One region of the Streptomyces sp. NPDC056160 genome, then DNA from elsewhere that is predicted to be linked to it. Evidence: riboswitches for the same ligand, from Rfam matches in the RefSeq annotation. Region 1 holds a riboswitch; each other region holds the start of a gene.
The links. A riboswitch is a leader RNA that binds a small molecule or an ion and turns the genes downstream of it on or off. The one in region 1 is predicted to bind cobalamin.

Region 1 (9,973 bases):
AGGCCGCCGCGCGCAGACGCTCGGCGATGACCTCCCAGGGCTTGAGCCGGTCGGAGAGGGAGAGCGTGGCGTAGTCGTGGCCGAGGGGGGCGCCGGCCCGGGCCGCGGCGGCGTTGGCCGCGGTCACGCCCGGCAGCACCCGCACCGGCACCTCGGCGTACTCGGGCCGGGCGGCGGCCTCCAGGACGGCCGTGGCCATCGCGAAGATGCCGGGGTCGCCGCCGGACACGACGGCCACCCGGCGTCCGCGCCGGGCCAGTTGCAGCGCGAACTCGGCGCGCTCGGCCTCCACCCGGTTGTCCGAGCCGTGCCGGAGCTGGCCGGCGCGCTCGGGCACCCGGTCCAGGTAGGTGGTGTAGCCGACCAGGTCGTCGGCCGCGGCCAGCGCGCCCCGCGTCTCGGGGGTCAGCCACAGCGGCCCGGCCGGGCCGGTCCCGACCACGACCACCTCGCCCCGCTCCCGCACCGGGCGTTCGGCGTCGACGCGGCTGGGCAGCACGGCCACCGAGAAGTACGGCACCGAATCCGCGTCCATGTCCGCGAACGCGCCGACCCGCTCCCCGGGCATCGTGGCCCGCTCGACGTACCGGGCCTCTTCCAGCCGCCCCGAACCCTCCAGGGCGCGCCGCACCTTGGGGAAGGTGCGGCCCAGCTTCATCACGACCGCCGAGTCCGTCGCGGCCAGCCGCGCGGTCAGCTCCTCCTCGGGCAGGGTGCCGGGCAGGACGGTCAGCACCTCCTCGCCCTCGACGAGCGGGGTGCCCAGGCGGGCCGCGGCGGCCGAGACGGACGTGACACCGGGGATCACCTCCGTCTCGTAGCGGTCGGCGAGCCGCTTGTGCAGGTGCATGTAGGAGCCGTAGAAGAGCGGGTCGCCCTCGGCGAGGACCGCGACGCTGCGGCCGGCGTCGAGATGGGCGGCGAGCCGCGCCGACGCCTGCGCGTAGAACTCCTCCAGGGCGCCCCGGTAACCGCCGGGGTGGTCGGTGGTCTCCGTGGTGACGGGGTAGACCAGCGCCTCCTCGACGTGGTCGGCGCGGATGTGCCGGGCCGCGATCGAGCGGGCGATGGACCGGCCGTGCCGTGCGCTGTGGTACGCGATCACGTCCGCCCCGGCGATGGCCTCCACCGCGCGTACCGTCATCAGCGACGGGTCACCGGGGCCGAGCCCCACCCCGTACAGTCGCCCGCTCACTCCGCCTCACTCGCGATCGCGTTGAGCGCGGCGGCGGCCAGCGCGCTGCCGCCCCGGCGGCCCCGCACCACCAGGTGCTCCAGGCCCGAGGAGTGCGCGGCCAGCGCGTCCTTGGACTCGGCGGCACCCACGAAACCGACCGGCACGCCGATGACGGCGGCCGGACGGCCCGCGCCCTCCTCGATCATCTCCAGGAGCCGGAACAGGGCGGTGGGCGCGTTGCCGACGGCGACCACCGAGCCCTCCAGCCGGTCCCGCCACAGCTCCAGCGCGGCGGCGCTGCGCGTGGTGCCCAGCTTCGCCGCCAGCTCGGGGACGGCCGGGTCGGAGAGCGTGCAGAGCACCTCGTTGTCGGCGGGCAGCCGCTTGCGGGTGACGCCGCTGGCCACCATCTGCACGTCGCACAGGATGGGCGCGCCGGCCCGCAGGGCCTCGCGCGCGCGGGCCACCACGGACGGCGTGTACGCGATGTCGCGGACCAGGTCGACCATCCCGCAGGCGTGGATCATCCGGACCGTCACCTGGCTGACGTCGGCGGGCAGAGCCGCGAGGTCCGCCTCCGCGCGGATGGTGGCGAAGGACCGGCGGTAGATGGCCGCGCCGTCCTTCTCGTAGTCGTAGGGCGTCACGGTGTTCTTCTCGCTGCTCTCGGTGGTCGTGGTCGTACGGGTCATGAGGTGAACGCCGCCAGGGCGGCGGCGAGTTGACGTGGGTCGTCCAGGACGACGGAGGGGGCACGGGGCGCGGGCGCCGTGGCCGGCGCCTGGGAAGCCGGCGGTGCCTGGGACACCCGGGTCACCTGGTAGGTGCCGTCCTCGGTCGCGACCAGGTCGATCCGGTCGCCGGGGGGCCGTCCGCAACGCCGTTCGCAGCCGGACCAGTACAGGGGAAGGCCGCGCGGGCCGAGCGCGCCGAGCGAGGCGGTGGCGTCCGCCCGGACGTCGGCGTGCGCCTTGGCGCAGCCGGGCCGCCCCACGCAGGCACCCACCCGCGGCCAGGCCGAGCCGGGGCCGGTGACGAGACCGGTGGCGGCCAGTGCGTCGAGCGTGGCGGACGTATCGGGCACGGCGGGCGACGCGGTCCCCTCCGGTACGGGGACGACGACCCCGCGCCACGGCGTCAGACGCAGTTCGCCGCCCGCGCGGGCAGCGGTCCGCGTCAACTCCCGCCACTGGAGCGCCGTCAGACGGCCGAGCGGGACGTGCACCGACAGGGCACCGCCGCCGGCCCCGCCGACGGATCCGGGCGGCGGGCCCGCGCAGTGCGCGCTCTCCCGCGGCTGCGGCGCGCAGGCCAGTCCCTCGGCGGTCAGACGTCCGGCGACGAGCCGGAGCAGTTCGCCGGCGGGCAGCGGCACGTCACCGACCCGCCAGGCCCGCATCCCCTGCTCCCGCGCCGCCTCGACGACCGTCTCCGCCGCCGCCACCATCGCCCGCGGCACGTCACCGGCGGACAGGGCCAGCGCCTCGCCCGCCGCGCCGAGGGCGAGTTGCGCACCTTCGCCGCCGGTCGCCCGCACGGTCACGTCGGCGCCGAGCGCGGCCACGTCGCCGCGGCCGTCGTCGAGCGCGAACAGGAACCGCCCCGACAGCGCCCGCGCGGCCTCGCTCGCGCACAGGAGCGCGTCCAGAGCGGACAGCCAGGGGCGCACGTCCCGCAGGCCGCGGTCGTCCAGGGCGGACAGCGGCGAGGCGACCACGTTGCGCACCCGCTCGTGGCCGCGCGAGGGGAGCAGGCCCGCCGCTTCCAGCAGACCGGCGAGTTCGGGGCCGTGCTCAGCGCGCAGCCCGCGCAGTTGGACGTTGCCGCGCGAGGTCAGGTGCAGTGCGCCGTCGCCCAGGCGCCGCGCGGCCTCGGCCAGCGCCTCGGCCCCGCCGACGTCCAGCACGCCGCCGGGTACGCGGACGCGGGCCACCGCGCCGTCGTCCGCCGCGTGCAGCCGCAGCGTACCCGGGCACGCGTCGTCACGGTCCCGTCCGGCCGGGGCGGCCTGGGACGTCGGGGGGAGGGCAGCCGTGGACATGGCGGCGAGCATACCTACGATCACACCGCACGTATGCCCTGCCCTGCTACGACGGCCCTTACTATGCTTCTCGGCGGACCATCCGGTCCGCCATCGCCACGACGGCGACAGGGGAGGAAGCCCGGTGCGAATCCGGCGCGGTCCCGCCACTGTGAGCCCGGTTCCAGGAAGAACCGGGTGAGTCAGGAACTCCCCTTCTCCCGGATCTCGGCCCGTCCGAGCAGCGGAGACCCCCATTCCGACACCACCCGGGGCGTGGACACCCCGAGGAAGGCAGGACGCCGCATGTCGCACCCAGCCGGAGAACAGCCGCCGTCCCCCCGCATCCTGCTCCTGTCGACCTCCGACACCGACCTGCTCAGCGCCCGGGCCGCGGGCGGCCCCGTCCCGTACCGCTTCGCCAACCCCGCCCGTCTGGCCCTCGCCGACCTGCCCGCCCTCATGGCGGACGCCGACCTGGTCGTCGTACGCCTCCTCGGCGGCGTCCGCGCCTGGCAGGAAGGCCTCGACCTGCTGCTCGCCGACGGCCGCCCGGTCGTCGTCCTCACCGGCGAACAGGCCCCCGACGCCCAGCTGATGGCCGCCTCCAACGTCCCCGTCGGCATCGCCGCCGAGGCCCACGCCTACCTCGCCCACGGCGGCCCCGCCAACCTGGAGCACCTCGCCCGCTTCCTCTGCGACACCGTGCTGCTCACCGGGCACGGCTTCGAGGCGCCCGCGCCCGCCCCGAGCTGGGGAGCGCTGCCCCGCGAGGCCACCGGGCCCGCGGGCGGCCCGACCGTCGCCGTGCTCTACTACCGCGCCCACCACATGAGCGGCAACACCGGCTTCGTCCACGCGCTGTGCGACGCCGTGGAGGACGCCGGCGGGCGGCCCCTTCCCCTTTACGTGGCCTCCCTCCGGGCGCCCGAACCGGAGTTGGTCGAGGAACTGCGCGCCGCCGACGTGATCGTGACGACCGTGCTGGCCGCGGGCGGCACCAAACCCGCCGCGGCGTCGGCCGGCGGCGATGACGAGTCCTGGGACGCGGGCGCGCTCGCCGCGCTGGACGTGCCGATCCTCCAGGCCCTGTGCCTGACCGGCTCCCGCTCGGCCTGGGAGGAGAACGACGAGGGCGTCTCACCGCTGGACGCGGCCGGCCAGATCGCCGTACCCGAGTTCGACGGCCGTCTGATCACCGTGCCCTTCTCCTTCAAGGAGATCGACGCCGACGGCCTGCCCTCCTACGTCGCCGACCCCGAGCGCGCCGCCCGCGTCGCCGGGATCGCCGTGCGCCACGCGCGGCTGCGCCGCATCCCGCCCGCCGGCAAGCGCCTCGCCCTGGTCCTGTCGGCCTACCCGACCAAGCACTCCCGCATCGGCAACGCGGTCGGCCTGGACACCCCCGCCAGCGCCGTCGCCCTCCTGCGCCGTCTGCGCGCCGACGGCTACGACCTCGGTGACGGCGACGTGCCCGGGCTGGCCTCCGGCGACGGCGACGAACTGATCCGCGCGCTCATCGAGGCGGGCGGCCACGACCAGGACTGGCTCACCGAGGAACAACTGGCCCGCAACCCGGTACGCATCCCGGCCGCCGACTACCGCCGCTGGTACGCCGGCCTCCCCGAGGAACTGCGCACGGCCGTGGAGGAGCACTGGGGCCCGGCACCCGGCGAGATGTTCGTCGACCGCAGCCGCGACGCGGACGGCGACATCGTCCTGGCGGCCCTGCGCTTCGGCAACGTGCTGATCCTCATCCAGCCGCCGCGCGGCTTCGGCGAGAACCCCGTCGCCATCTACCACGACCCCGACCTGCCGCCCTCCCACCACTACCTCGCCGCCTACCGCTGGATCGCCGCCGCGCGCGACGAGGGCGGGTTCGGCGCGGACGCGATGATCCACCTCGGCAAGCACGGCAACCTGGAGTGGCTGCCCGGCAAGAACGCCGGCCTGTCGGCGGCCTGCGGACCCGACGCGGCCCTCGGCGACCTCCCGCTGGTCTACCCCTTCCTGGTCAACGACCCCGGCGAGGGCACCCAGGCCAAGCGCCGCGCCCACGCCACGCTCGTGGACCACCTCGTCCCGCCGATGGCCCGCGCCGACTCCTACGGCGACATCGCCCGCCTGGAACAACTCCTCGACGAGCACGCCCAGATCGCCGCCATGGACCCGGCCAAGCTGCCGGCGATCCGCGCCCAGATCTGGACGCTCATCCAGGCGGCCCGCCTCGACCACGACCTCGGCCTCGAAGACCGCCCGGACGACGACGGCTTCGACGACTTCCTGCTCCACGTCGACGGCTGGCTCTGCGAGGTCAAGGACGCCCAGATCCGCGACGGCCTGCACGTCCTGGGCGCCGCGCCGCAGGGCCCCCAGCGGGTCGACCTCGTCCTCGCCGTGCTGCGCGCCCGGCAGATCTGGGGCGGCACCACCAGCCTGCCGGGGCTGCGCGAGGCCCTGGGCCTGGACGAGTCCGCCGCCACCCGCACCAGCGCGGACGCGGCGGAGGAGAAGGCCCGCGCACTGGTCCAGGCGATGGAGGACGCCGGCTGGGACCCGTCCGCCGTCCCCACCGAGCACGGCGAACAGGTCCGCGCGGTCCTGGAGTTCGCCGCCCGCGAGGTCGTACCCCGCCTGGCCGGGACCACCGCCGAGATCGACCACGTCATGCACGCGCTGGCCGGCGGCTTCGTCCCGGCGGGCCCCTCCGGGTCCCCGCTGCGCGGCCTGGTCAACGTCCTGCCGACCGGCCGCAACTTCTACTCCGTCGACCCGAGGGCCATCCCCTCCCGCCTCGCCTGGGAGACCGGACAGGCCCTCGCCGACTCCCTCCTGGAGCGCTACCGCACCGACCACGGCGAGTGGCCCGCGTCGGTCGGCCTGTCCCTGTGGGGCACCAGCGCCATGCGCACCGCGGGCGACGACGTGGCCGAGGCACTGGCGCTGCTGGGCGTCCGCCCGGTCTGGGACGACGCCTCCCGTCGCGTCACCGGCCTCGAACCCGTCCCCGCCGAGGAGCTGGGCCGTCCCCGCGTCGACGTCACCCTGCGGATCTCGGGCTTCTTCCGGGACGCCTTCCCGCACACCGTCGCCCTCCTGGACGACGCCGTACGACTGGCCGCGGGCCTGGACGAGCCCGCCGAGGCGAACCACGTACGGGCGCACGTCCAGGCGGACCTGGCGGCCCACGGCGACGAACGCCGCGCCACCACCCGCATCTTCGGCTCGCGGCCCGGCACCTACGGAGCCGGCCTGCTCCAGCTCATCGACTCGCGCGACTGGCGCACGGACGCCGACCTGGCCGAGGTCTACACCGTCTGGGGCGGCTACGCCTACGGGCGGGGCCTGGAGGGCCGGCCGGCCCGCGAGGAGATGGAGACGGCCTACCGGCGCATCACGGTGGCGGCGAAGAACACCGACACCCGCGAGCACGACATCGCCGACTCCGACGACTACTTCCAGTACCACGGCGGCATGGTCGCCGCCGTCCGCGCCCTGCGCGGCACCGCGCCCGAGGCCTACATCGGCGACTCCACCCGCCCCGAGACGGTCCGCACCCGCACCCTCACCGAGGAGACCTCCCGCGTCTTCCGCGCCCGCGTCGTCAACCCCAAGTGGATCGAGGCGATGCGCCGCCACGGCTACAAGGGCGCCTTCGAACTCGCCGCCACGGTGGACTACCTGTTCGGCTACGACGCCACGACCGGCGTGATCGCCGACTGGATGTACGACCGGCTCACCGAGGCGTACGTCCTCGACCCGGCCAACCGCGAGTTCCTGCGGCAGGCCAACCCCTGGGCGCTGCACGGCATCGCCGAACGGCTCCTGGAGGCGGAGTCGCGGGGGATGTGGGCCAAGCCCGACCCGGCCGTGCTGGAGGAGCTGCGGCAGGTGTACCTGGAGACGGAGGGACACCTGGAGGGCGAGGACTGACCCGGCGCGGGGAGCCGGGAATCCGGGTCCGGCGGGGCGGACCGTGAGCGGGCGCCCCGCCGGAGAAGGACGGCGTGGGAGCGCCGGCGGACGCGGTCGCCGAGTCGTGCGGCTCGTCCGCCCGATGTCCGCCGCCGAGGAACACGGCGGCGGCCCGCTGCTCGCCCCTGACCGCCGCGTCACTCCGGGGGGCCGCGGAAGGAACCACGCACGGCGCGCAGGGCGTCCCCCTGTGCGCACCGCGTTGTCGTCAGGGCTCGGTCATCGGGGGACACGGTCATGGTTCATCACGGGGGAACGCCCACGGCGCCCGCACGCCGTTCACGCGGGCGGGGCTGCCTGCCGAGTCTGCTCACCCTCGCGGTGGTCATCGGCCTCGGGTTCGGGGCCTCGGAACTCTTCGGACACGACGGCTCGTCGTCCTCGTCCTCCTCCTCGTCCGGGTCCCACCACTCGGGGGACTGGAAGGCGGGCGACTGCGGCGGACCCGACCCCGACGACGCGCCGGACGGCTACAAGGCCTACGGCTGCGGCGACTCCCACGCCACCTTCAAGGCCGTCGCGGTCATGGACGGCAGCATCCTGCCCGACTCCATCCAGTGCCCGGGCGGCACGGACGTCATCATCCGGGTGAGCGTCTCCTTCGGTTCGGGCAGCCGCAAGGGCGGCGGCATCCACACCAAGACGGTGTGCGGGCGCAACCTGTCGGCGGACCACCCCGGGGACCCGGGCGCCGGCGGCGGCCAGTTGGTCAAGGGCGACTGCGTGACCTCCACGGCCAGGGAGGTGCCGTGCACCTCCCAGGGCTCGCAGACCTACAAGGTGCTCGCCCTCGTCGAGGGCCGCGCGAAATGCCCCTCGGGTACCACCGAGCCCATGGAGCTGACCATGGCGATCGGCAGGCCCTATGACACGATCTGCGCGGCGAAGGCCTAGATCGGCAGCGGAGGTCGCACGAGGTGCGTCATCAAGTTCACCTGTCCGCCGGGCTGTCCCTGCGTCCCTGGGCGCCCTCCGACGCCCGCACGGTGCTGCGGGCGTTCGCGGAACCCCTGATGGAACGGCAGGCCGACGCGCCCGTCGCCACGTTCGCGGACGCCGAGCGGTGGATCGAACGCAGGCGCGGCCAGTGGCGCCGGGAGAGTGCCTACGCCTTCGCCGTCACGGACGCCGCCGACGCCGCGCTCGGCGGGGTCGCGGTCGGACGTCTTGACCCGCGGCACGGCACCGGGTGGATCTCCTACTGGACCACCCCCGCGGCCCGGGGAAAGGGCGTGGCGACCCACGGCTGCCGCGGGCTCGCCCAGTGGTGCTTCACCGAACTCGGGTTGTTCCGCCTGGAGCTGGGGCATCGCACCGACAACCCGGCGTCCTGCCGGGTGGCGCTCGCCGCGGGCTTCGCGACCGAGGCGCTCCAACGGCAGAAGCTCGCCTGGGACGGCGTCCGCCACGACGTGGAGACACACGCGCGACTCGCCACCGACCCGCAGCCGGCATAGCCGCGAAGCCGCCTCGGACGCGGCCCGAAGGTCAACCCGGCCCGGGACGGCCCGGCTCAGCGGCCGATGCGGGTGCGGTGCGCATGATGCGCGACCTGGCCTCCGCCGCACGCCGCGCCGGCACCCTGTTCGCCAGGAAGGACGGCCGGGTCGCCGCCCAGTGGCCGGGCCGTGCCACGAGAGCGTGGACGAGGCACCGGTCGAGGAGCTGCACCAGGTGGAGGCCGACATCCTGAGCGCTCCCGGCGACGCGGCCGCCGTCGTCCCGCGTGCCCGCGGCTGAACGGATCGGGGCACCGGAATCGAACGGCGGCACAGCGCGGCAAGGCGCCCGGCATGCCCGTGTGAGCCCTGTACGCGCCCCCGCCCGTACGGCAAGAATGCGCCGTGCCGGACGGGCGGACGACCGAGGGACCGGCCGCCCGGCACCCTACTCGGAGGAAGGCAGGTCGGCCGCGGTGCTGTTGCGTCTGCCCACATCGGTGTCCGAAGCACGGCGGTGCGTGGCCGAAGGGGCCGTCCCGGTAGGCGGGGCGACCTTGGTGTGGGCCACCTGGCAGCGGGACGGATTCCCCGAACAGGCGATGTCGTTGCGTGAGGTGGCGCAGGCCAACGTCGTCGGCCGCGAGACGCTGGGCGCCGCGGTGGTCCTGCACCGGATCGACGAGCGGGTGCCGGAGGTGCTGCGCCGTGCGGCCGCCGGCGTCGGCACCGGCGCCGTGCGACGGTCGGCGACGGTCGGCGGCAACCTCGTGGGCAGCACGTTGCGATGCCTGCTGCCCGCGGCCCTCGTCCTGAGGGCCCGGGCGAGGGTGCTGGACGCCGAGGGCGTCCACGAGACCGGCCTGTCCGAGGTCACGGCCAAGGGACCCGTTCTGCTCAGCCTCCACTGGCGCACCCCCGTGGCCAGCGCGTACCGCAAACTGCCGGGCGAGGCGGGCGGACCGCCGCCCCTCGTCGTCGCGTCGGCCCTGCACGCCGACGCCGGGGGAAGCCGTCGTCTCCATGTCGCCGTCCGGGAAGGCTACGACGTGCGCGACGCCGCTACGGTGTGCGACGGGGGTCCCGGACCCGCGCTCGACGCGCTGCGGACGACCGCCGCCTTCGGTGACCTGCCCGCCGCCGCGTGGGAGGCCGTCCGCGACCAGACCACGGACCTCCTGCACGGCGCCGACGGCGCCTGACCCGCGAGCCGCGCGGCCCTCACCACCGTCCCGCCGGTTGCCGGTGCCGGTGCCGGTGCCGGTGCCGGGCCCGCGGCCGGCACCGGGCCGCGCGGTGGCGCCCATGACGGGCGGCCGGGTCGCGGTGTTCCGCGACGGCACCTCCTGCCGCAGCGGCAGC
Region 2 (9,973 bases), on a different contig from region 1:
GGACGGGGACGGCGGCGGGGGTCTGCGCCCGGGCCGCGCGGGCGATCCGGGTAGCCGGTCGCGAGCGCAGGTAGTACGTCGTCTTCAGGCCCTGCTTCCAGGCGTAGGCGTACATCGAGGAGAGCTTGCCGATGGTCGGCGTCTCCAGGAACAGGTTCAGCGACTGCGCCTGGTCCAGGAACGGGGTACGGGCGGCGGCCATGTCGATCAGGCCGCGCTGCGGGATCTCCCACGCCGTGCGGTACAGCCGCCGCACGTCCTCGGGGATCCACGCGAAGTCCTGCACCGAGCCGTTCGCCTCGCGCAGCGCCTCCCGGGTACGGGCGTCCCACACGCCGAGCGTCTTGAGGTCGCGCACCAGGTAGGAGTTGACCTGGAGGAACTCGCCCGAGAGCGTCTCGCGCTTGAACAGGTTGGAGACCTGCGGCTCGATGCACTCGTAGACGCCCGCGATGGAGGCGATGGTGGCGGTCGGCGCGATCGCCAGCAGCAGTGAGTTGCGCATGCCGACGGCGGCGATCCGCTCGCGCAGGGCCGCCCAGCGCTCGGGCCAGGCGAGGTCCACGTCGTAGTGGTCGGGGTGCAGCACACCGCGCGCGGCGCGGGTCTTCTCCCAGGCGGGCAGCGGGGCGTTCCGTTCGGCGAGGTCGGCGGAGGCCTCGTAGGCGGCGAGCATGATCCGCTCGGCGATCCGGGTCGACAGCGCTTTCGCCTCGGGCGAGTCGAAGGGCAGCCGCAGCTTGAAGAAGACGTCCTGGAGGCCCATCGCGCCCAGGCCCACCGGCCGCCACCGGGCGTTGGAGCGGGCGGCCTGCTCGGTCGGGTAGAAGTTGATGTCGACGACCCGGTCCAGGAAGGTGACGGCCGTGCGGACGGTCTCGTCCAGCCGCTCCCAGTCGAGGTCCCCGCGCTCGGGGTCGGCGAAGGCGCCGAGGTTGACGGAGCCGAGGTTGCAGACCGCCGTCTCGCCGTCGTCGGTGACCTCCAGGATCTCCGTGCAGAGGTTCGAGGAGTGGATGACGTGGCCCGGCTCGGCCGTCTGGTTGGCGGTGCGGTTGGCGGCGTCCTTGAAGGTCATCCAGCCGTTGCCGGTCTGCGCGAGGGTGCGCATCATCCGGCCGTACAGCTCACGGGCGGGCAGGGTCTTCTTCGCGAGCCCGGCCGCCTCGGCCGCGCGGTAGGCCGCGTCGAACTCCCCGCCCCACAGGTCCACCAGTTGAGGCACGTCGGCCGGGGAGAACAGCGACCACTGCCCGTCGGCGTCGACGCGGCGCATGAACTCGTCCGGGATCCAGTGCGCCAGGTTCAGGTTGTGGGTGCGGCGCGCGTCCTCGCCGGTGTTGTCGCGCAGCTCCAGGAACTCCTCGATGTCCGAGTGCCAGGTCTCCAGGTAGACGGCCGCCGCGCCCTTGCGCCGGCCGCCCTGGTTCACGGCGGCCACCGACGCGTCGAGGGTCTTCAGGAACGGGACGATGCCGTTGGAGTGCCCGTTGGTGCCGCGGATCAGCGAGCCGCGCGAGCGGACGCGGGAGTAGGCGATGCCGATGCCGCCGGCGTGCTTGGAGAGCCGGGCCACCTGGTGGTAGCGGTCGTAGATGCTGTCCAGCTCGTCCTTGGGGGAGTCGAGCAGGTAGCAGGAGGACATCTGGGGGTGGCGGGTGCCGGAGTTGAAGAGCGTGGGGGAGGAGGGGAGGTAGTCGAGGCGGCTCATGAGCCCGTGGAGCGCGGCGACTTCGTCGACGGCCCGGGGGCTGTCGTCCTCGGCGAGCCCGCTGGCCACCCGCAGCATGAAGTGCTGTGGCGTCTCGATCACCTTGCGGGTGATCGGGTGCCGCAGCAGGTAGCGGCTGTGCAGGGTGCGCAGCCCGAAGTAACCGAAGCGGTCGTCGGCGGCCGGGTCGGCCAGCGCGTCCAGGCGGGCGGCGTGCAGGCGGACGAACGCGGCGGTCCGGTCGGCGATCAGTCCCTCGCGGTGGCCCGTGGCCACCGACTCGGTGAAGGACGTGACGCCCTGCGAGGCCGCCTCGGCGCGGATGGAGAGCGTGAGCAGACGGGCGGCCAGCCGCGAGTAGGCGGGGTCCTCGGAGATGAGCCCGGCCGCCGCCTCGGTGGCCAGCTCCCGCAGCTCCGCCTCGTCGGCGTGCGCCGACCGGCCGCGCAGCGCGGCGGCGGCGACCCGGCCGGGGTCGGCGTCGGGGAGGTCGGCGGTCAGCTCGGTCAGGGTCCGCAGCAGCGCGGCACCGGGACCGTCGTTCTCCAGGCCCGTGGCTGAGGCCGGATCGGCTGGCGCGATGGTCACTTGGGGCTCTCCCTCGCTCGGCACGGGGCCTCGCCGAGGGCAGGGGGCAGCACACGAGCGCACACGGCGCCGCGTCCACCGGCCCATTCCACGAGGCCCGGACGTCAGGCACCCGGACCGGACGGCCGGGCGCACTGTCGGCAGGTCCTCGGACTGACGCTCGTACACGGCCTTGAGGGCATATGTGTACGAGTACACCGTTGCGGGACAGTTCCGGATTCGCACCGGATTCCCCTGCGACGACAGCGAGCATGAGCATACATCTTGTGCCGGGTGCGGAAGCCACCCCCATATGTTGTGCCTGGGATGTGTCGCGTCGACTGCGGAGGGTGTCGGTCGCTGTCAGAGCGCCAACGCGTAGGTGAGCAGCGTGATGTCGTCCAGGTCCGGCAGCGGGTTCCAGTCCCGCTGCGGGGTGCGGACGAAGCCCAGGCGCTCGTAGAGGCGGTGGGCGGCGTGCATGGTGCGCTGGGTTGACAGCACGAGGCGCGCACAGCCCTCGGTGGCCCGCGCCCGGTCCAGGCAGGCCCGCACCAGCGCCTCACCCGCGCCCCGGCCGCGTGCGGCGCGCGCGACCGCGAGCATGCGTATCTCGGCCTCGCCGGGTCCGGCGATGTCGGCCATGGCGCCGCCGGACGGCACGAACGCGACTCCGCCGAGCACCGCTTCGTCCGCCACGGCCACCAGCACCTCGGCGGCGGCCGCCCGCTTGGCGACGTCCCTCAGCTCGCTCAGGTAGGGGTCGCTCTCCCCGAAGTCCAGCAGCCCGTCCTGGAGATAGGCCTGGGCGGTGATCTCACCGAGGGTGTCGTACTCGCCGGGCTCGGCCGGCCTGATCACGAGGTCCATGGGGCCGAGTGTGCCGCACGGGTACGACAACGGGCCGCCGGTCTTCCCGGCGGCCCGTGCCCTGGTTCCGGCAGCTCAGTGAGCGCTGCCCGCCGTGGCCGGCGGGAGTTCGACCGCGACGCCGGGGTCACCCGCGTCGGCGGTGTAGTCCTGCGGGCTGGTCTCGTCGACGCCCTCGGGGGCCTTCAGCGCCTTCAGGACGAAGGTCAGGACGACGGAGACGACGACGTTCAGGGCGAACGCCGTCATGCCGATGTAGCCGATCTCGCCGATGCCCGGGATCTCCTTGGCCGAGCCACCGAAGTGCTTCTGCGTCGGCGAGGCGACCCCGTAGGCCGCGACCGTGCCGTAGACCATGCCGACGGCCCAGCCGGCCAGCAGTGCCCAGCGGTGGAACCAGCGGGTGAACAGGCCGCCCACCAGCGCCGGGAAGGTCTGCAGGATCCAGATGCCGCCCAGCAACTGGAAGTTGATCGCCACGGTCTTGTCCATGGTCAGGACGAAGACCAGCGCGCCCACCTTCACCAGCAGCGAGACCAGCTTGGAGACCCGGGTCTCCTGCTCGGCCGTCGCGTCCGGCTTGATGAAGTCCTTGTAGATGTTGCGGGTGAACAGGTTCGCCGCCGCGATCGACATGATCGCCGCCGGGACCAGCGCCCCGATGCCGATCGCCGCGAAGGCGATGCCGGTGAACCAGTCCGGGAACATGTCCTCGAACAGCTGCGGAATGGCCAGCTGCCCGTTCTGGACCTTCACGCCCGCCGCGATCGCCATGAAGCCCAGCAGCGCCAGCAGGCCCAGCATCAGCGAGTACAGCGGCAGGATCGTGGTGTTGCGGCGGATCACCTCACGGCTGCGCGAGGACAGCGTGGCGGTGATCGAGTGCGGGTACATGAACAGGGCGAGCGCGGAGCCGAGGGCGAGGGTGGCGTAGGTCCACTGGCTCGCCTCGCCCGGCACGACCGCGCCGCGTGGTTTGCCGGTGGCCGGATTCGTCTGGCTGAACGCGTGGGCGGCCTTGGCGAAGATGTCGTCGAAGCCGCCCAGCTTGATCGGGATGTAGATGATCGCGACCGCGATGACGATGTAGATGAGCGCGTCCTTGACGAACGCGATCAGCGCCGGGGCGCGCAGTCCCGAGGAGTACGTGTACGCCGCCAGCACGCCGAAGGCGATCAGCAGCGGCAGGTCCTTCACGAACCAGTTGGTGTTCTCGCCGCCGCCCACGCCCATCACGTCGAGCACCGCCTGGATGCCGACCAGTTGGAGCGCGATGTACGGCATGGTGGCGAGGATGCCGGTGAGGGCGACCGCCAGGGACAGGCCCTTGGACCCGAACCGGCCGCGTACGAAGTCCGACGTCGTCACGTACCCGTGCTTGTGCGAGACCGACCACAGCCGCGGCAGGAAGGTGAAGATCAGGGGGTAGACCAGGATCGTGTACGGCACCGCGAAGAACCCGGCCGCGCCGGTCGCGTAGATCGCCGCGGGCACCGCCACGAACGTGTACGCGGTGTAGAGGTCGCCGCCGAGCAGGAACCACGTGATCCACGTGCCGAACGACCGGCCGCCCAGACCCCACTCGTCCAGGCTCTCGTTCTCCGCCCGGCGCCAGCGCGCGGCCAGGAACCCCATGACGGTGACGAGCAGGAAGAAGAAGATGAAGACGCCGAGCGCGACGCCGTTGACGCCGTCCTTCACCGGGTCGCACCGCCCTTCGGGGAGGCGGTGTCCGCCGAGCGGCGACCACGCTGGTCGAGCTGCCACAGCCGGTAGGCGATCACCGTGAGGACCGTGGAGATGACCACCCACAGCATCTGGTACCAGTAGAAGAACGGGATGCCGATGAACGTGGGCCCCACCTTGGCGTACGAACCGACCCACAGCATCGCCACGAACGGCGCGACGAGGCAGAGGCCGATGACCACCCGCAGGGGTGTCACCACCCCTTTGCCCACTCCTGGCCCATCTGACATGTCGGCTCCGTCCCCTCGCTGGTCAGCCGTGCGATTGCGCAGGCAATCTAGGTCACGGTGACAAGTGAACGGAACCCCTTGTCCGCATACCGGTTGCGCGTCCCTCGCCCGGCCGCCGCCCGGGTGCTTCCCGGCCGCCGTCCGGGCACCGGCCGCGGGGGCGGGGTGCGCGGCGGGCGGGGCCGGTCCGGCGGCCCGGGAGGTCAGTCCATCGGGCGCTTGAGCCGTGCCACGAACTTGTAGCGGTCGCCGCGGTACACCGAGCGCACCCACTCCACGGGCTGGCCCGTGCGGTCCTGGGAGTGCCGGGAGAGCAGCAGCATCGGCAGGCCCACGTCGGTGCCGAGCAGGCCCGCCTCGCGCGGGGTGGCCAGCGACGTCTCGATGGTCTCCTCGGCCTCGGCGAGGTGGACGTCGTAGACCTCGGCCAGGGCGGTGTAGAGGGAGGTGTACTTCACGAGGCTGCGGCGCAGCGCGGGGAAGCGCTTGGCGGACAGGTGCGTGGTCTCGATGGCCATCGGCTCGCCGTTGGCCATGCGCAGCCGCTCGATGCGCAGGACGCGGCCGCCGGTGGTGATGTCGAGCAGGTCCGCGAGCCGGTCGTCGGCGGTGATGTACCCGATGTCCAGCAGCTGCGAGGTCGGCTCCAGGCCCTGGGCGCGCATGTCCTCGGTGTAGGAGGTCAGTTGCAGCGCCTGGGACACCTTCGGCTTGGCGACGAAGGTGCCCTTGCCCTGGATGCGTTCCAGCCGGCCCTCGACGACCAGTTCCTGCAGCGCCTGGCGCACGGTCGTGCGCGAGGTGTCGAACTCGGCCGCCAGCGTCCGCTCGGGCGGCACGGGGGTTCCGGGCGACTGCGTCTGGGTGATGTCGAGCAGGTGCTTCTTCAGGCGGTAGTACTTGGGCACGCGCGCGGTACGGACGGTCGCCCCACCCTCGTTCTCCGCACTGCTGACGTCGGTGCTCATGCTCTGCCTTCCCGGCTCCAGTGCCGAAGCGACCGACGTCCCGTCGGCCACGGCTCACATCGTGGCACGGCTTCTTGTGTCGGGTGTCCACCCGCACGCTCCGTGATCTCCTCTGTATACCGCCGTGACTCCGGCTGGTCTAGTCCATCGTCCGCCCGCGGTGCGGGTGGTCCACGCGAACAGGCCTGCTGCCAGCGGGAAGTGACGGCCGGTGGTCCAGTGGAGCGGAGACGTCCGTTTGACCGCATGCGCAATGAAAGGTCCCTGCATATCGCGGTCCCATAACGGAGCAGCTGAGCAGGTCGGCGCACCCTTGACAGCCCTATTGGTCTGGGCCAAGCTCCCCGTACTGGTCTACACCATTGGTCCAGGTCCCGGCCCCATGGGCGGTGTGCGCTGACGCTTCCACTTGTCACTACAACCGCGGGGAGGCAGGGGGGTTTGTGGCATCCCTGAGGAGGGTGGCGTGAAGCGCAAGCTGGTTGCTGCGATCGGTATCGCGGGCATGATGGTCTCCATCGCGGCGTGTGGCGGCGGTGACGACAAGAACGAGGGCTCGAAGGGGACCGACGCCAAGGAGCTGACCGTCTGGCTCACCGTCGACGCGCAGAACAACTGGCCGGACCTGGTCAAGGCGGCCGACGACGCGGTCGTCAAGAAGCACCCGGGCCTGAAGATCAAGCACGAGTACTACGGCTGGCCCGACAAGAACACCAAGCTGGACGCGGTGCTCGCCACCGACAAGTCCCCCGACGTGGTCGAGATGGGCAACACCGAGATGCTCGGCTACATGGTCAAGGGCGCCTTCGCCCCCCTGGACGCGTCGAAGTTCGACAACTCCTCCGGGTGGCTGGACGGCCTCAAGGCCTCGGTGACCTACGAGGACAAGACCTACGGCGTTCCCTACTACGCGGGCGGCCGCGTGGCCAACTGGCGCAAGGACGTCTTCGCCCAGTCCGGTGTGAAGACCACCCCGAAGACGTACCAGGAACTGCTCTCCGACCTGGACAAGGTCCAGAAGAAGCAGGGCGACAAGTTCAGCGCCTGGTACCAGCCCAGCCGTGACTGGTACGCGGCCATGTCCTTCGTCTACGACGCCGGCGGCTCCATCGCCAAGGAGGAGGGCGGCCAGTGGAAGGCCAACCTGTCCTCGCCGGAGTCCCTCAAGGGCCTGAACGACTACAAGGCCGTCCTCGACAAGTACATGCACGGTGACAAGACCAAGGACGAGGCCGACCGGCCGATCGTCTACGGCCAGGGCAAGTCCGGCATGATCTTCGCCGCCGCCTGGGAGGGCGCGACCGCCGCCGACCCGAAGAACGACAAGGTCGGCAAGCTCGCCGACAAGGTCGAGAACTTCGTGATGCCCGGCCCGTCCGGCAAGAACATGCCCGTCTTCCTGGGCGGTTCGGACCTCGCCGTCCCGGTCAAGTCCAAGGCGCAGGCGATCGCCGCCGAGTGGATCAACGCCTTCACCGGCTCCACCGGCCAGAAGGGCCTGATCGCCAAGGGCAACCTGCCCAACAACAAGACCGACCTCGCGACGCTGAAGAACGACCCGAAGACGGCGGTCCCGGCCACCGCGGCCGAGTCCAGCTGGTTCGTCCCGATGGCGCCGGGCTGGGGCCAGGTCGAGAAGGCCCAGGTGCTCCAGACCATGCTCCAGAGCATCGGCACCGGCAAGAAGTCGGTCGAGGCCGCGGCCAAGGACGCGGACGCCGCGATCGACAAGGTCATCAACACGAAGTGACCCGGGCGCAGGGCCCCGCCGCGGGCGGGGTCCTGCCTCTCGCACGGCCGTTGACCGGGGCCCCGCCCCCGTGCGGCCGTGCACGGCTTTGCCTTGCTTCGCCTTCGTACCACCTGAGGGACCGCTGAGGAGCGCGCGATGAGTGCCGCAGACACGACCACCCCTGCCAAGGTGCCGCCACCGCGGCAGGCGCCGCCACCCGCCGCGGCGGACCGGCCACGCAGACACCGGACGTCGGGCGGCGCGGCGACACCATGGCTGCTCCTCGCGCCCTGCCTGCTGGTCCTGGCCCTGGTCATGGCCTACCCGCTGGTCCGCCTGGTCACCCTGTCCTTCCAGAAGTTCGGACAGCCGCAGCTGTGGGGCTTCCAGGGCGCCGAGTGGGTCGGGTTCGACAACTTCGGCAAGGTGCTCGGTGACGGCGACTTCTGGGCGGTCGTCGTGCGCACGATCGTCTTCGCCGTCGGCTGCGTGGTCCTCACCATGGTCATCGGCATGGCGCTCGCCCTGCTCCAGCAGCGGGTCTCCGGCTGGGTGAAGACGCTGATCAACATCGTCCTGGTGGCGAGCTGGGGCATGCCCGTCATCGTCGCCACCACCGTCTTCAAGTGGATCTTCGACTCGGACTACGGCATCCTCAACGCGCTGGTCAGCAAGTTGCCCGGGGTCGACATGATCGGCCACAACTGGTTCGCCAGCGGTCCCCAGGGTCTCGCCGTGATCATGCTCCTCGTGGTGTGGGGCGCCGTCCCCTTCGTCGTCATCACGCTCAGCGCGGGCCTGACCCAGGTGCCCAAGGAGATGGAGGAGGCCGCCCGGCTGGACGGCGCCGGCGCGTGGGGCGTCTTCCGCTACGTCACGCTGCCCATCCTCAAGCCGATCATCGTGATGCTCACGACCCTGTCGGTCATCTGGGACATGGGCGTCTTCCCGCAGGTGTTCGTCATGCGAGGCGGCCACCCCGAGGCCGAGTTCCAGATCCTCAACACCTACTCCTACGACCGCGCCTTCGTGGTCAACGACTACGGGCAGGGCTCGGCGATCGCACTGGTCACCGTGTTGCTGCTGCTGGGTGTGGTCGCCGTGTACATGCGCCAGATGCTGAAGATCGGAGAGGTCGAATGAGCACCCTGAGCGGCACGAACGCCGCCGCCCCCGCGGTGCGCCGCCGCCGGACGCCGAAGCTCGGCTGGAACCTGCTCGGCCTCCTGGTCTTCCTCGTCCTGGGCTTCCCGCTGTACTGGATGCTCAACACGGCGTTCAAACCGGCCAAGGACGCCATCGACCCGGACCCCAGCCTGCTGCCGACCGGCCTGACCTTCGACAACTTCAAACGCGCCCTGGACATCGCCGACTTCTGGGGGCCGGTCGGGCGCAGCCTGATCGTCTCGCTCGTCGTGGTCGTGGTCGGCATGGTCGTCGGCACGCTGGCCGCGCTCGCCATCTCCCGGTTCGCCTTCCGCGGCCGCAAGATCGTGATCGTGGGCATCCTGGCGGTGCAGATGGTGCCGCTGGTCGCCATGATCATCCCGATCTTCCTGCTGCTGAACGACCTGGGTCAGTACGACAAGCTGACCGGCCTGATCATCACGTACCTGACCTTCATCCTCCCCTTCACGGTGTGGACGCTGCGCGGCTTCATCGTCAACATCCCCAAGGAGCTGGAGGAGGCGGCGATGGTCGACGGCTGCACCCGCACCGGCGCCTTCATCCGGGTGGTCTTCCCGCTGCTCGCCCCCGGCATGGTCGCCACCTCCGTCTACGGCTTCATCCAGGCCTGGAACGAGTACCTCTACGCCTTGATGCTGATGAGCCAGGAGCACGAGACCGCTACTGTCTGGCTCGGCAACTTCACCACCAAGCACGGCACCGAATACGCCCCGATGATGGCCGGAGCCACCATGATGGCCGTACCGATCGTCGTTCTGTTCCTCCTCGTACAGCGCAAGATGGCCGCGGGCCTGACCGCGGGCGCCGTGAAGGGATAACGCCACCCGATGACGACATTCGCCAGCGGCACCACTGCGTCCAACTCGCAGAACGACGCTCTCGCCCGCGACGCGCTGACCGTTCTCCAGCCCGGCTTCACCGGCACCGCGGCACCCGACTGGCTGCTGCGCCACCTCGGTGA
Region 3 (9,973 bases), on a different contig from region 1:
CGGACAGCAGCCAGGCGTTCTCGTCCGTGCCCGGCGGGAGCACCAGCCGGGAGGCGTGCCGGACCACGTCGTGGTTGGACAGCACCCAGGTGGCCGAGGCACCGGCGGCCCGCGCGGTGGCCAGGGACGCGGCGATGGTGCGGCGCAGCTCCCCGGCGTCCCAGCCGGCCTGGAGGTACTCGAAGTTGAAGGCCTGGCCCAGTTCGTCGGGCCGGGCGTACAACGCGCGCCGCGCGTCGGGGACCCAGGCCTCGGCGACCGCCGTGCGGGGCGGCGTGTAGGCGTCGAAGATCTTGCGCCAGTCGCGGTAGATCTCGTAGACCTCGTCGCGGTCCCAGTACGGGTGGCTGCCCGGCTCGACGTGCGGCAGCGCGTCCTCGCCGGTGGCCCCGATGCCGCCGACGTCGCGCAACGGCTCGTCGAGGTCCTTGACCAGGGCGTGCGCCACGTCGACGCGGAAGCCGTCCACCCCCCGGTCCGACCAGAACCGCAGGGTGGTGCGGAAGTCGGCGCGGACCTCCTCGTCGCGCCAGTCGAAGTCCGGCTGCTCGGGCGCGAACAGGTGCAGGTACCACTGCCCGTCGGGCACGCGCTGCCAGGCGCTGCCGCCGAAGACGGACTGCCAGTCGGTGGGGGGCAGTTCACCGTGCGCGCCGCGCCCGTCGCGGAAGACGTACCGGGCGCGGGCGGCGGAGCCCGGTCCGGCCCGCAGCGCCTCCTGGAACCAGCGGTGCCGGTGCGAGGAGTGGTTGGGGACGATGTCGACGATCACCTTCAGACCGAGGCGGTGCGCCTCGGTGACCATCGCGTCGAAGTCGTCGAGGGTGCCCAGACGCGGGTCGACGTCCCGGTGGTCGGCGACGTCGTAGCCGCCGTCGGCCAGTTCGGAGGGGTAGAACGGACTGAGCCACACGGCGTCCACGCCGAGGGCGGCGAGGTGCGTCAGCCGCTGGGTGACGCCCCGGATGTCACCGAGTCCGTCCCCGTCGGCGTCGGCGAAGCTGCGGGGGTAGACCTGGTAGACGACGGCCTGCCGCCACCAGTCGGGACTGCGGGAGGACAGGTCGGGCGGCACGTCGTCGGTGCGGTCGGTCACGCGGTCTCCTCTTCGTGCGTCGGAGCGACACAGAGAATCTGTCCAGATCCGCGGAAAAGCGAACACGTGGGGTGGTACCTGGGCACAGGGGGCGACCGGCGGGGCGCGCCGTCACCCCGGTGCCGGCGTCAGTCCGTGTCCGCCGCGCAGTGCTCCAGGAGGTGCCGTACGTCCTCGTCCACCAGGCGGTAGCGCACCACGCGGCCCTCCTTCTCGCCCTGGACGGTGCCCGCCGCGCGCAGCAGGCGCAGGGCCTGGGAGACCGCCGGGTCGTTCATGCCGGTGGCGACGGCGAGGTCGGAGACGGCCAGTGGGCCGGTGCGGTGCAGGGCCAGCAGCAGGGCGAGCCGCTTGGGGTCGGCCAGCAGCGAGAAGCGCTCCGCCCACGCGCGGACGTGACCGGGCTCCCCGATCGCCGCGATGGCGTCGCACACCCGGTGGCCGTCGATGGTGCGGCGGTCCGAGCGGTCGGCAGGGACGAGATGCATGCCCCCATCCTCGCAGGCACCGATGTGTGATCTTCCGTACCTGCGCAGGTATGCAGCTATGCAGACGACGGTCCCTCCCTCTACCGTGGGCGGGCCGTGGTGCTCGGGAAGTCGGTGCGAAGCCGACGCGGCCCTCGCCACTGTGATCGGGGAGTTCCCCTTCCGTCCGGCATCCGCCGGGCCACTGGTCGCACGACCGGGAAGGCAGGGAGGGAGGACGTACGGACCCTAAGCCAGGAGACCGGCCACGGCAGCTCACGAAGTGATCCACGAGGTGCTGGAGCGTGATACCGGATGACCCTGCCCAAGCCTGCCCCGACGCCGGCCGCCGCCCCCGGGGGGCCCGCCCCCGCGGCGACCTTCCGCTGGCGCCGTGAGGACACCCTCAAGACCGCGGGCCTGATGGCGGTGATAGCCGCCCTGCACGTCGTCGCCTTCGGCATCCTGTTCCTGCTCGTCGTCCCCGAGCACTACCAGGTCGGCAGCAAGGCCTTCGGTATCGGCCTCGGCGTCACCGCCTACACGCTCGGCATGCGGCACGCCTTCGACGCCGACCACATCGCCGCCATCGACAACACCACCCGCAAGCTGATGGCCGACGGCAAGCGGCCGGTCTCGGTGGGCTTCTGGTTCGCGCTGGGCCACTCCAGCGTGGTGGTGGCCATGGCCGCGCTGGTGGCGGGCGGCGCCCAGCTCGCGGGCACCCTGATGAACGACGACTCCCGTACGCACCAGACGCTCGGCATCGTCGGCACCACCGTCTCGGGCACCTTCCTCTACCTGATCGCCGCCCTCAACCTGGTCGCCCTCGCCGGCATCCTGAAGGTGTTCCGGGCGATGCGCGCGGGCACCTACGACGAGCGGGAGCTGGAGGCCCACCTGGACTCACGGGGGTTCATGAACCGGATCCTGGGCCGCCTCACCAGGTCGATCTCCCGGCCCGGCCAGATGTACCCGCTCGGCTTCCTCTTCGGCCTCGGCTTCGACACCGCCACCGAGGTCACGCTGATGGTGATGGCCGGCTCCGGCGCGGCGGCCGGACTGCCCTGGTACGCGATCCTCTGCCTGCCCCTGCTGTTCGCCGCCGGCATGAGCCTGTTCGACACCCTGGACGGCACGTTCATGAACTTCGCCTACCAGTGGGCGTTCTCCAACCCCGTCCGCAAGGTGTTCTACAACCTGACCATCACCGGCCTGTCCATCGCGGTCGCCTTCTTCATCGGCACGATCGAGCTGGTCGGCGTCCTGCACGACAAGCTCGACCTGAGCGACACGGTCACCGGCTGGATCGCCGGACTCGACCTCGACCACGTGGGCTACGTCATCGTCATCCTGTTCGTGGTGGTGTGGGCGGCGGCGCTGGCGTACTGGAAGGTCGCCAGGGTCGAGCAGCGCTGGGCGGTGGGGGCCGGAGCGGGGGAGGCGGCCGACTAGGGCGTGTTTCGAATGTAGCGCCGTCCGCCCGGAGGGCGGGCCCCGCGGCGTCCGGTGCGTGCGATCGCAAGGCGGAGGGTCGTCCGCGTACCGGGCGTACGTGGACGATCCCGACAACGCGGCGAGCGCGCGTGCCAGACGCCGCGGGGCTGGGGGCACCTCCCGGCCGAAGGCCGGGGGAGGGACTTTCGAAACACGCCCCGGCCGGACCGTGGTGCCGAAGGCACGTAGGAGCGTAGGGCGGGGACGTCACGCGTTCCGGGTGTCCTCGGCTTCCTGCTGCCGCAGGGAGGGGCAGCCGTCCTGCTCGGACGTCCCGAGGAACCGCTCGGCCCAGCCGCCCAGTTCCTGGAGGGCCGGCCTCAGGGCCTCGCCCGCGGGAGTGAGTTGATAGGAGACGCGCAGGGGCGGGCCGGCGTCCACCTCACGGCGGACCAGGCCGGCCTCCCCGAGTTCGGCGAGGCGGTCGGAGAGCATGCGCTCGCTGATCCCGCTGACGGCGCGGCGCAGTTCGGCGAAGCGGCCGGGACCGCTCATGAGGCTGGCGAGGATCACGCCGTTCCAGCGTTTGCCGAGAAGCAGGAAGACGCGTTCGACCGCACCGCCCGCCGCCGAGCACTGCCCCGCGTCCTGTCGCTCCACTGTCATGCGCCCATGGTACCGCCCACCGCTCATTTACTACGAAAAAGTGGGGTACTGTAATTTCGTAAGCAGCTGAGGAAGCTGACATACGAATCCGGGTGCCTCCGCACGCCCGGACCACCCCCGCCGTGCCCCGCGCGGCCCACCCGAGGAGCACCTTCCATGGCCGTCCTGCTGCACATCGACTCGTCCCTCTTCCCGCTGGAGAACTCCGGCTCGCGCCGGCTCACCGACGCCTTCCGCAAGACCTGGCAGGAGGCGCACCCGCAGGGCAGCGTCATCTACCGCGACCTGGCCGCCGACCCGGTGCCGCACCTGGACGCCGCCACCGTCACCGCCGAGTCCCTCCCCCCGCTGCGCGAGGAACTCATCGCCGAGTTCGAGAAGGCCGACGTCCTCGTCATCGGCGCCCCCATGTACAACTTCACGATCCCCTCCACCCTCAAGGCGTGGCTGGACCAGATCATCCTGGCCGGGCGCACCTTCGGCGAGGGCGTGCCGCCGTCCGGCAAGCGCGTCGTGGTCGCGGCGTCGCGCGGCGGCTCCTACCGCCCCGGCACCCCGCGGGCCGGCTTCGAGCACGACACCAACTACCTGGAGACGGTGCTGGGCGGCGGGCTCGGCCTGCAGGTCGAGGTCATCACGCGCGAACTGACGATGGCCCCGGTCAACCCCGCCATGGCCGCCCTGGTACCGCAGGCCGAGGAGTCGGAACGCGAGTCGCTGGGGCGTGCCGCCGAATCCGCACGGGAGCACGCCGCGCTCCTGGTCTGAGCCCCGAGGCCGGCACGCTCCGGCCCGCTCGCTCCGGCCCGCTCGCTCCGGCCCGCTCACCCGGAAAGGTGCTTCACGATGTCCACGCGCGCCACCGCGCACCTCATGGCGGCGCGCGGCCCTCACCCTCACCGCGACGGGCACTGCCCGGGCCGCCCTCTCGCTGCCCGTCGCCGAGCGCCGGACCGGCACCGCCAGGACAGCGGCCACTCGATCAAGGCCGACAGCAGCCAGGTCTCCCCCGAGCGTCGTGGCCGACCAGCACTACGTGCACACCGCCGGCGTGGCCGACGGCACCGTCCGTCGAACCCGGCGCCGGGCTCGGTGCGCCGGGTCCGTACGGTGTCGCGGCGCCGATCAGGAGGCCACCAGCAGCACCTTGCCGACGTGGGAACTCTCCTCCACCAGCCGATGGGCGGACGCGGCCTCCCGCATCGGCACCTCCCGGTCGACGACCGGCCTGACGTGCCCCTGAGCGAACAGCGGCCACACGTGCTCGCGGACGGCCGCCACGATGGCCGCCTTCTCGTCGAGCGGACGGGCTCGCAGCGAGGTCGCGCTGACCGCTGCCCGCTTGCCCAGCAGGGCGCCGATGTCCAGTTCGGCCTTGGTGCCGCCCTGCATGCCGATGATCGCTAGCCGCCCGTTGACGGCGAGGGCCCGGACGTTGCGGTCCAGGTACTTGGCGCCCATGTTGTCCAGGATGACGTCGGCGCCGGCCCCGTCCGTGGCCTGCCGGATCTCCTCGACGAAGTCCTGCTCCCGGTAGTTGATCAGGATGCCGGCGCCCAGTTCGGCGCACTGGTCCAGCTTCTCCTTGGTGCCCGCCGTGACCGCGACCCGCGCGCCGGCGGCCTTGGCCAGCTGGATCGCCATGGTGCCGATGCCGCTGGAGCCGCCGTGCACGAGCAGGGTCTCGCCGGGGCGGAGGTGGGCGACCATGAAGACGTTCGACCAGACGGTGCAGGTCACCTCGGGCAGGGCCGCCGCCTGCTTGAGGTCCACGCCCGGCGGGACGGGCAGCAGCTGGCCGGCCGGGACGGCGACCTTCTCGGCGTAGCCGCCGCCCGCGAGGAGCGCGCACACCTCGTCGCCGACCGCCCAGCCGGACACCCCCGGCCCGAGGGCGCTGATCCGGCCGGAACACTCCAGGCCGGGGTAGCGGGAGGCGCCGGGCGGCGGGTCGTAGTGGCCCTGGCGCTGCATGATGTCGGCCCGGTTGACGGCGCCGGCCACCACCTCGACCAGCACCTCGCCCTCGCCGGGGACGGGATCCGGCACCTCGTCCCACACCAGCGCCTCGGGCCCACCGGGTTCGGGAATCGTGATCGCATGCATGGGGCCGACGCTACTCCTCGCCCGGCCCCGCGCCGCGGGCCCCGGCCCGCGCGCGTGCCGCGGGTCGGCCCGCCGGTCGCGGGGTGGTGCGCCGGTCGCGGGGTGGTGCGCCGGTCGCGGGTGGGTGCGCAGGTCGCGTGCCGTGCGCGCGGGCCCCGAGGTCAGTCCAGCGGCAGCGGGCGGGTGTCCGGGGTGACCTGGGTGCCGGGGGTGGCCCGGACGATCGTGATCAGGCGGTCCGTCAACTGCAGGGACGCGGCGGCCGGATCGTCGTACCCGAGGACCCGGTGGCCGCGGACGACGCTCACCACGAGGTCGTCGATCTCACGTGGACTGCGGCCCGCCTCGGCCTTTATGACGGGCCGTTCGACGATGTCCAGACCGCTGCCCTGCTGGATGATGTCCTCCATGACCATGCCGGCGGCGGGGCTGAGCACGGAGAGGCCCAGCAGCCTTCCCGCCGCGCTCGCGCTGGTGATCACGGCGTCCGCCCCGGACTGCTTGAGCAGCGGGGCGTTCTCCTCCTCCCGCACCGCGGCGACGATCTTCACCGCCCGGTTGAGCTGCCGGGCCGTCAGGGTCACCAGGACGGCCGTGTCGTCCCGCTGCGTGGCGATGATGATCTGCCGCGCCCGCTGGACCTCCGCCCGTTTCAGCACCTCGCTGCGGGTGGCGTCGCCGACGATGCCCGCGTATCCCTCCGCCGTGGCGGCGTCGATCACCTTGGCGCTGGGGTCGACCACGACGACCTGCTGCTTCTTCAGCCCGGTCGCGCAGACGGTCTGGATCGCCGACCTTCCCTTCGTCCCGAAACCGATGACGACGGTGTGTTCGCGCAAGGTGGACCTCCAGCGGCTCAGACGCCACTCCTCGCGGGTGCGCTCGGTGAGGACTTCGAGCGTGGTGCCGACGAGGATGATCAGGAACAGCACGCGCAGCGGCGTGATGACGAGGATGTTGGTGAGCCGGGCGCTGTCGCTGACGGGCGTGATGTCGCCGTACCCGGTGGTGGAGAGGGTCACCGTCGCGTAGTACGCCGCGTCGAGGAGGTCCACGGAGCTGTCGGCGTTGTCGTGGTAGCCGTCGCGGTCGGCGTAGACGACCACGACGGTCACGACGAGTACGAGCAGTGCCATGGCCAGTCGTTTCCCGACCTGGCGTATGGGACGGTCGACCACTTTCCTCGGGAGTTTCACCCGATGGGTCACGAGATGTTCGTCCGCCTGGCGGGCGATCGCGTCATGGCCCGGAAGTTTCACGTGAAACACACTCCGATTCCGGCGGCGGCCCAGGGCAGATCCAGCAGTTCGGCTTCCTGGCCGGCGCGGAGACCGCCCGGCGGTACGACGGCCAGCGCGTCGGACGCCGCGACACCGCGCAGCATGGCGGGGCCGTTGTAGTGCAGCGGGACCGCGTGATCACCCCGCAGGACGACGGGGACGAGCCGGGTGTCGCCGGGGTGCCCGTGCACCCCGTCCCGCAGCGGCAGCGTGTACGGCTCCGGGGCCGGGCGCGCGGCGAGGGTGCGCAGCAGCGGCTCGGCGAGGGTGAGCAGACCGGAGACGGCGGCGAGGGGGTTGCCGGGGAGGCCGACGAGGTGCTGGTTCTCCTTGGTGCGGGCCAGGAGCATGGGATGGCCGGGGCGCACCTGGACGCCGTTCACCAGCAGCTCGGCGTCCATGCGGCGCAGGGTGGGGCGGACGTGGTCGACGGGGCCGGCGGCGGTCCCCCCGGTGGTGACGACGAGGTCGGCCTCGGAGCGGGTGAGCGCCCGGTGCAGGGCCTTGGCGTCGTCGCCGATCCGCCGCACCCCGGCCACCTCGGCGCCGAGGGCGCGCAGCCACGGCGGCAGCATCGGACCGAGCGCGTCCCTGATCCGGCCGTCGTGCGGCAGGCCCTCGGTGAGCAGTTCGTCACCGAGCACGAACACGTCGACCCGGGGCCGGGGCACGGCGGTGAGGGCGTCGTATCCGGCCGCGGCGGCCAGGCCCAGCACCGCCGGGGTGACCAGGGTGCCGACGGGCAGCAGCTGGTCGCCGGTGCGGCACTCCTGGCCGCGGGCGCGGATGTCCTGGCCGTGGCCCGGGTCGCGGACGGAGTGCAGCTTTCCCTTGGCGTCCGTCCGGCCGTGCTCGGTGCGCAGCACGGCCGTGGTGTCCTGCGGGATGCGGGCGCCGGTCGCGATCCGTACGGCCTCGCCGTCGGTCAGCGGCTCGGGCTGCGCGTGCCCGGCCAGGGAACCGCCCTCGCGCACGTCCCACGGCCCGGGTCCCGCGACCGCCCAGCCGTCCATCGCGGAGGTGTCGAAGGAGGGCAGATCGGTGAGGGCGGCGAGGGGACCGGCCAGGACCAGGCCCAGGGCCGCGTCCAGGGGGACCGAGACGGGGGAGCGGCGGGCGGCGGCACGGACGGCGCGGGCGGCGATCTCACGGGCCGCGGGCCAGGCGACGGACTGCGCGTGACCGTGCGGGCCCGTCTGCGCGCCGTGCGTGTGCGGGGCCGTGGCGGGGCCGGTTCCGGGGCCTGGACCGTGCCCGGCCGACTGTGCCCCGCAGGAGGTACGACCGCCTGAGGGGTGACCGGAGAGGCCGTGGCCCGGGGTGGCGTGACCGGCGGATGCCGCGCCGCCGGGGGCCGACGTGTCACCGTGGCCGTTGCCGGCGCCGTTGCCGTTGCCGGGGAAGTGGCCGGCACTCTCGTTCACGAGCGCGAGCGCCTCCTCGACGTCGAGGTCCTCGGCGTCCTCGCCCGTTCGCACACCGCGGGCCGTCATCCGGCGTCCGGGCGCGTGTCGGGCGTGGCATCGGGGGCCACGTCGCCCTGCGCCCCCGCACTGCCCGTGCTCTCCTCGTCCGCCCAGCGCAGGGCCAGTGCCGCGGCCTTGCGGGCGGCCTCGGCGACCGCTTCGGGGCCCGCCCCGGCCCGGGCGGCGGCGTAGCCGACGAGGAAGGTGGTCAGGGGCGCCGCGGGCCGGGCCACTCCGTGGGCCGCGTCACGGGCGAGATCGAGCAGTACGGCGGTGTCGACGTCCAGGTCGATGCCCAGTTCGTCCTTGACTGCGGAAATCCATTCATCCAGCACGTGCCCATGCTCCCTGATGCGTGCCCTGGCGGTGGCGATGTCGTCCCAGGTGTCGCAGTCGAAGGAGGCTACGTCGTCCGGGACGCGGGTGAGGTCGAGTGCCGCGGTCAGCCGGCGCAGGGGCAGACCGGTGAGGGCGCCGTGTTCCCGGGTGAGCGCCGTCAGTTCGCGGCGCAGCGCGGGGGCGCGGTAGGCCGCCACGAGCGGCTGGTCGCGGCCGTCGGCGTCGGTGAGCAGCACTCCGTCGGCACTCCCCGCGTCCAGGGCGGCGAGCAGGTGCCGCACCGCGTCCGGCCGCAGGAAGGGCAGGTCGGCGGAGAGGACGACGACCAGACCGGCCGTGGTGTGGCGCAGACCCGCGGCGAGCGCGGCGAGCGGACCGCCGCCGGGCGGGTCCTCGCGCGCCCAGCGCACGGGCCGCGCCGTGGGCCGGGGGCCGGCCACGACGACGGTGGTGCGCGCCCCGGCGCAGGCGCCGAGCACCCGGTCGAGCAGGGTCCGGCCGCCCACGCGCACACCGGGTTTGTCCGCGCCACCGAGCCGGCGCGCCTCTCCCCCGGCGAGCACGACGGCGTCGTGGTCCGGCGGCGGGTCGCCGAACGGGACGTCCCGGGCGCCGGAATGCTCGTAGGCGGTCACCCTCCGAGTATGCGTCCCGCCCGTGACCGTGAGGAACGCGGGCGGGTCGTGGGGCCCGCCGGGCGCACTGGCGTCACAGGGTGCGCAGCAGCACCGCCGGCTGTTCCACGCAGTCCGCCACGTAGCGCAGGAATCCGCCCGCCGTGCCGCCGTCGCACACCCGGTGGTCGAAGGTGAGCGAGAGCTGGACGACCTGCCGGACCGCCAGCTCGCCCTCGTGCACCCAGGGTTTGGGGACGATACGTCCGACGCCGAGCATGGCCGCCTCGGGGTGGTTGATGATCGGGGTGGAGCCGTCGACGCCGAACACGCCGTAGTTGTTCAACGTGAAGGTCCCGCCGGTGAGTTCCCCCGGCGTGAGCGTGCCGGCCCGGGCCGCCTCGGTGAGCCGGGCGAACTCGGCCGTCAGCGCCTCGGCACCGCGTGCGTGCGCGTCCTGCACGACGGGCACGACGAGCCCGCGTTCGGTCTGCGCGGCGAA

Region 2: linked by a shared signal. The riboswitch ahead of ACFC02_RS17800 (ribonucleoside-diphosphate reductase subunit alpha) and the one ahead of cobN (cobaltochelatase subunit CobN) in region 1 are both predicted to bind cobalamin.
Region 3: linked by a shared signal. The riboswitch ahead of ACFC02_RS30050 (HoxN/HupN/NixA family nickel/cobalt transporter) and the one ahead of cobN (cobaltochelatase subunit CobN) in region 1 are both predicted to bind cobalamin.

What each region holds. Positions count from the first base shown of each region.
Region 1 covers NZ_JBHJUW010000082.1:5,356-15,328, reverse strand. Annotated here, with positions in the region: gene ACFC02_RS26660 (precorrin-2 C(20)-methyltransferase) at 1-1,195, opposite strand, end outside; gene ACFC02_RS26655 (precorrin-8X methylmutase) at 1,192-1,869, opposite strand; gene ACFC02_RS26650 (cobalamin biosynthesis protein CobG) at 1,866-3,230, opposite strand; cobalamin riboswitch at 3,276-3,431, shown strand; gene cobN (cobaltochelatase subunit CobN) at 3,504-7,130, shown strand; gene ACFC02_RS26640 (hypothetical protein) at 7,410-8,066, shown strand; gene ACFC02_RS26635 (GNAT family N-acetyltransferase) at 8,090-8,629, shown strand; gene ACFC02_RS26630 (FAD binding domain-containing protein) at 9,088-9,813, shown strand; partial or broken gene ACFC02_RS26625 (silent information regulator protein Sir2) at 9,935-9,973, shown strand, end outside.
Region 2 covers NZ_JBHJUW010000042.1:32,399-42,371, reverse strand. Annotated here, with positions in the region: gene ACFC02_RS17800 (ribonucleoside-diphosphate reductase subunit alpha) at 1-2,299, opposite strand, end outside; cobalamin riboswitch at 2,421-2,588, opposite strand; gene ACFC02_RS17795 (GNAT family N-acetyltransferase) at 2,642-3,148, opposite strand; gene mctP (monocarboxylate uptake permease MctP) at 3,224-4,849, opposite strand; gene ACFC02_RS17785 (DUF3311 domain-containing protein) at 4,846-5,124, opposite strand; gene ACFC02_RS17780 (GntR family transcriptional regulator) at 5,328-6,092, opposite strand; gene ACFC02_RS17775 (extracellular solute-binding protein) at 6,559-7,842, shown strand; gene ACFC02_RS17770 (sugar ABC transporter permease) at 7,981-8,967, shown strand; gene ACFC02_RS17765 (carbohydrate ABC transporter permease) at 8,964-9,830, shown strand; gene ACFC02_RS17760 (glycoside hydrolase family 3 protein) at 9,840-9,973, shown strand, end outside.
Region 3 covers NZ_JBHJUW010000102.1:21,665-31,637, reverse strand. Annotated here, with positions in the region: gene ACFC02_RS30060 (glycoside hydrolase family 13 protein) at 1-1,096, opposite strand, end outside; gene ACFC02_RS30055 (ArsR/SmtB family transcription factor) at 1,225-1,584, opposite strand; cobalamin riboswitch at 1,665-1,849, shown strand; gene ACFC02_RS30050 (HoxN/HupN/NixA family nickel/cobalt transporter) at 1,879-3,018, shown strand; gene ACFC02_RS30045 (winged helix-turn-helix transcriptional regulator) at 3,268-3,666, opposite strand; gene ACFC02_RS30040 (FMN-dependent NADH-azoreductase) at 3,823-4,434, shown strand; gene ACFC02_RS30035 (NAD(P)H-quinone oxidoreductase) at 4,792-5,772, opposite strand; gene ACFC02_RS30030 (potassium channel family protein) at 5,934-7,031, opposite strand; gene ACFC02_RS30025 (molybdopterin molybdotransferase MoeA) at 7,028-8,545, opposite strand; gene ACFC02_RS30020 (NTP transferase domain-containing protein) at 8,542-9,492, opposite strand; gene ACFC02_RS30015 (dihydrolipoamide acetyltransferase family protein) at 9,566-9,973, opposite strand, start outside.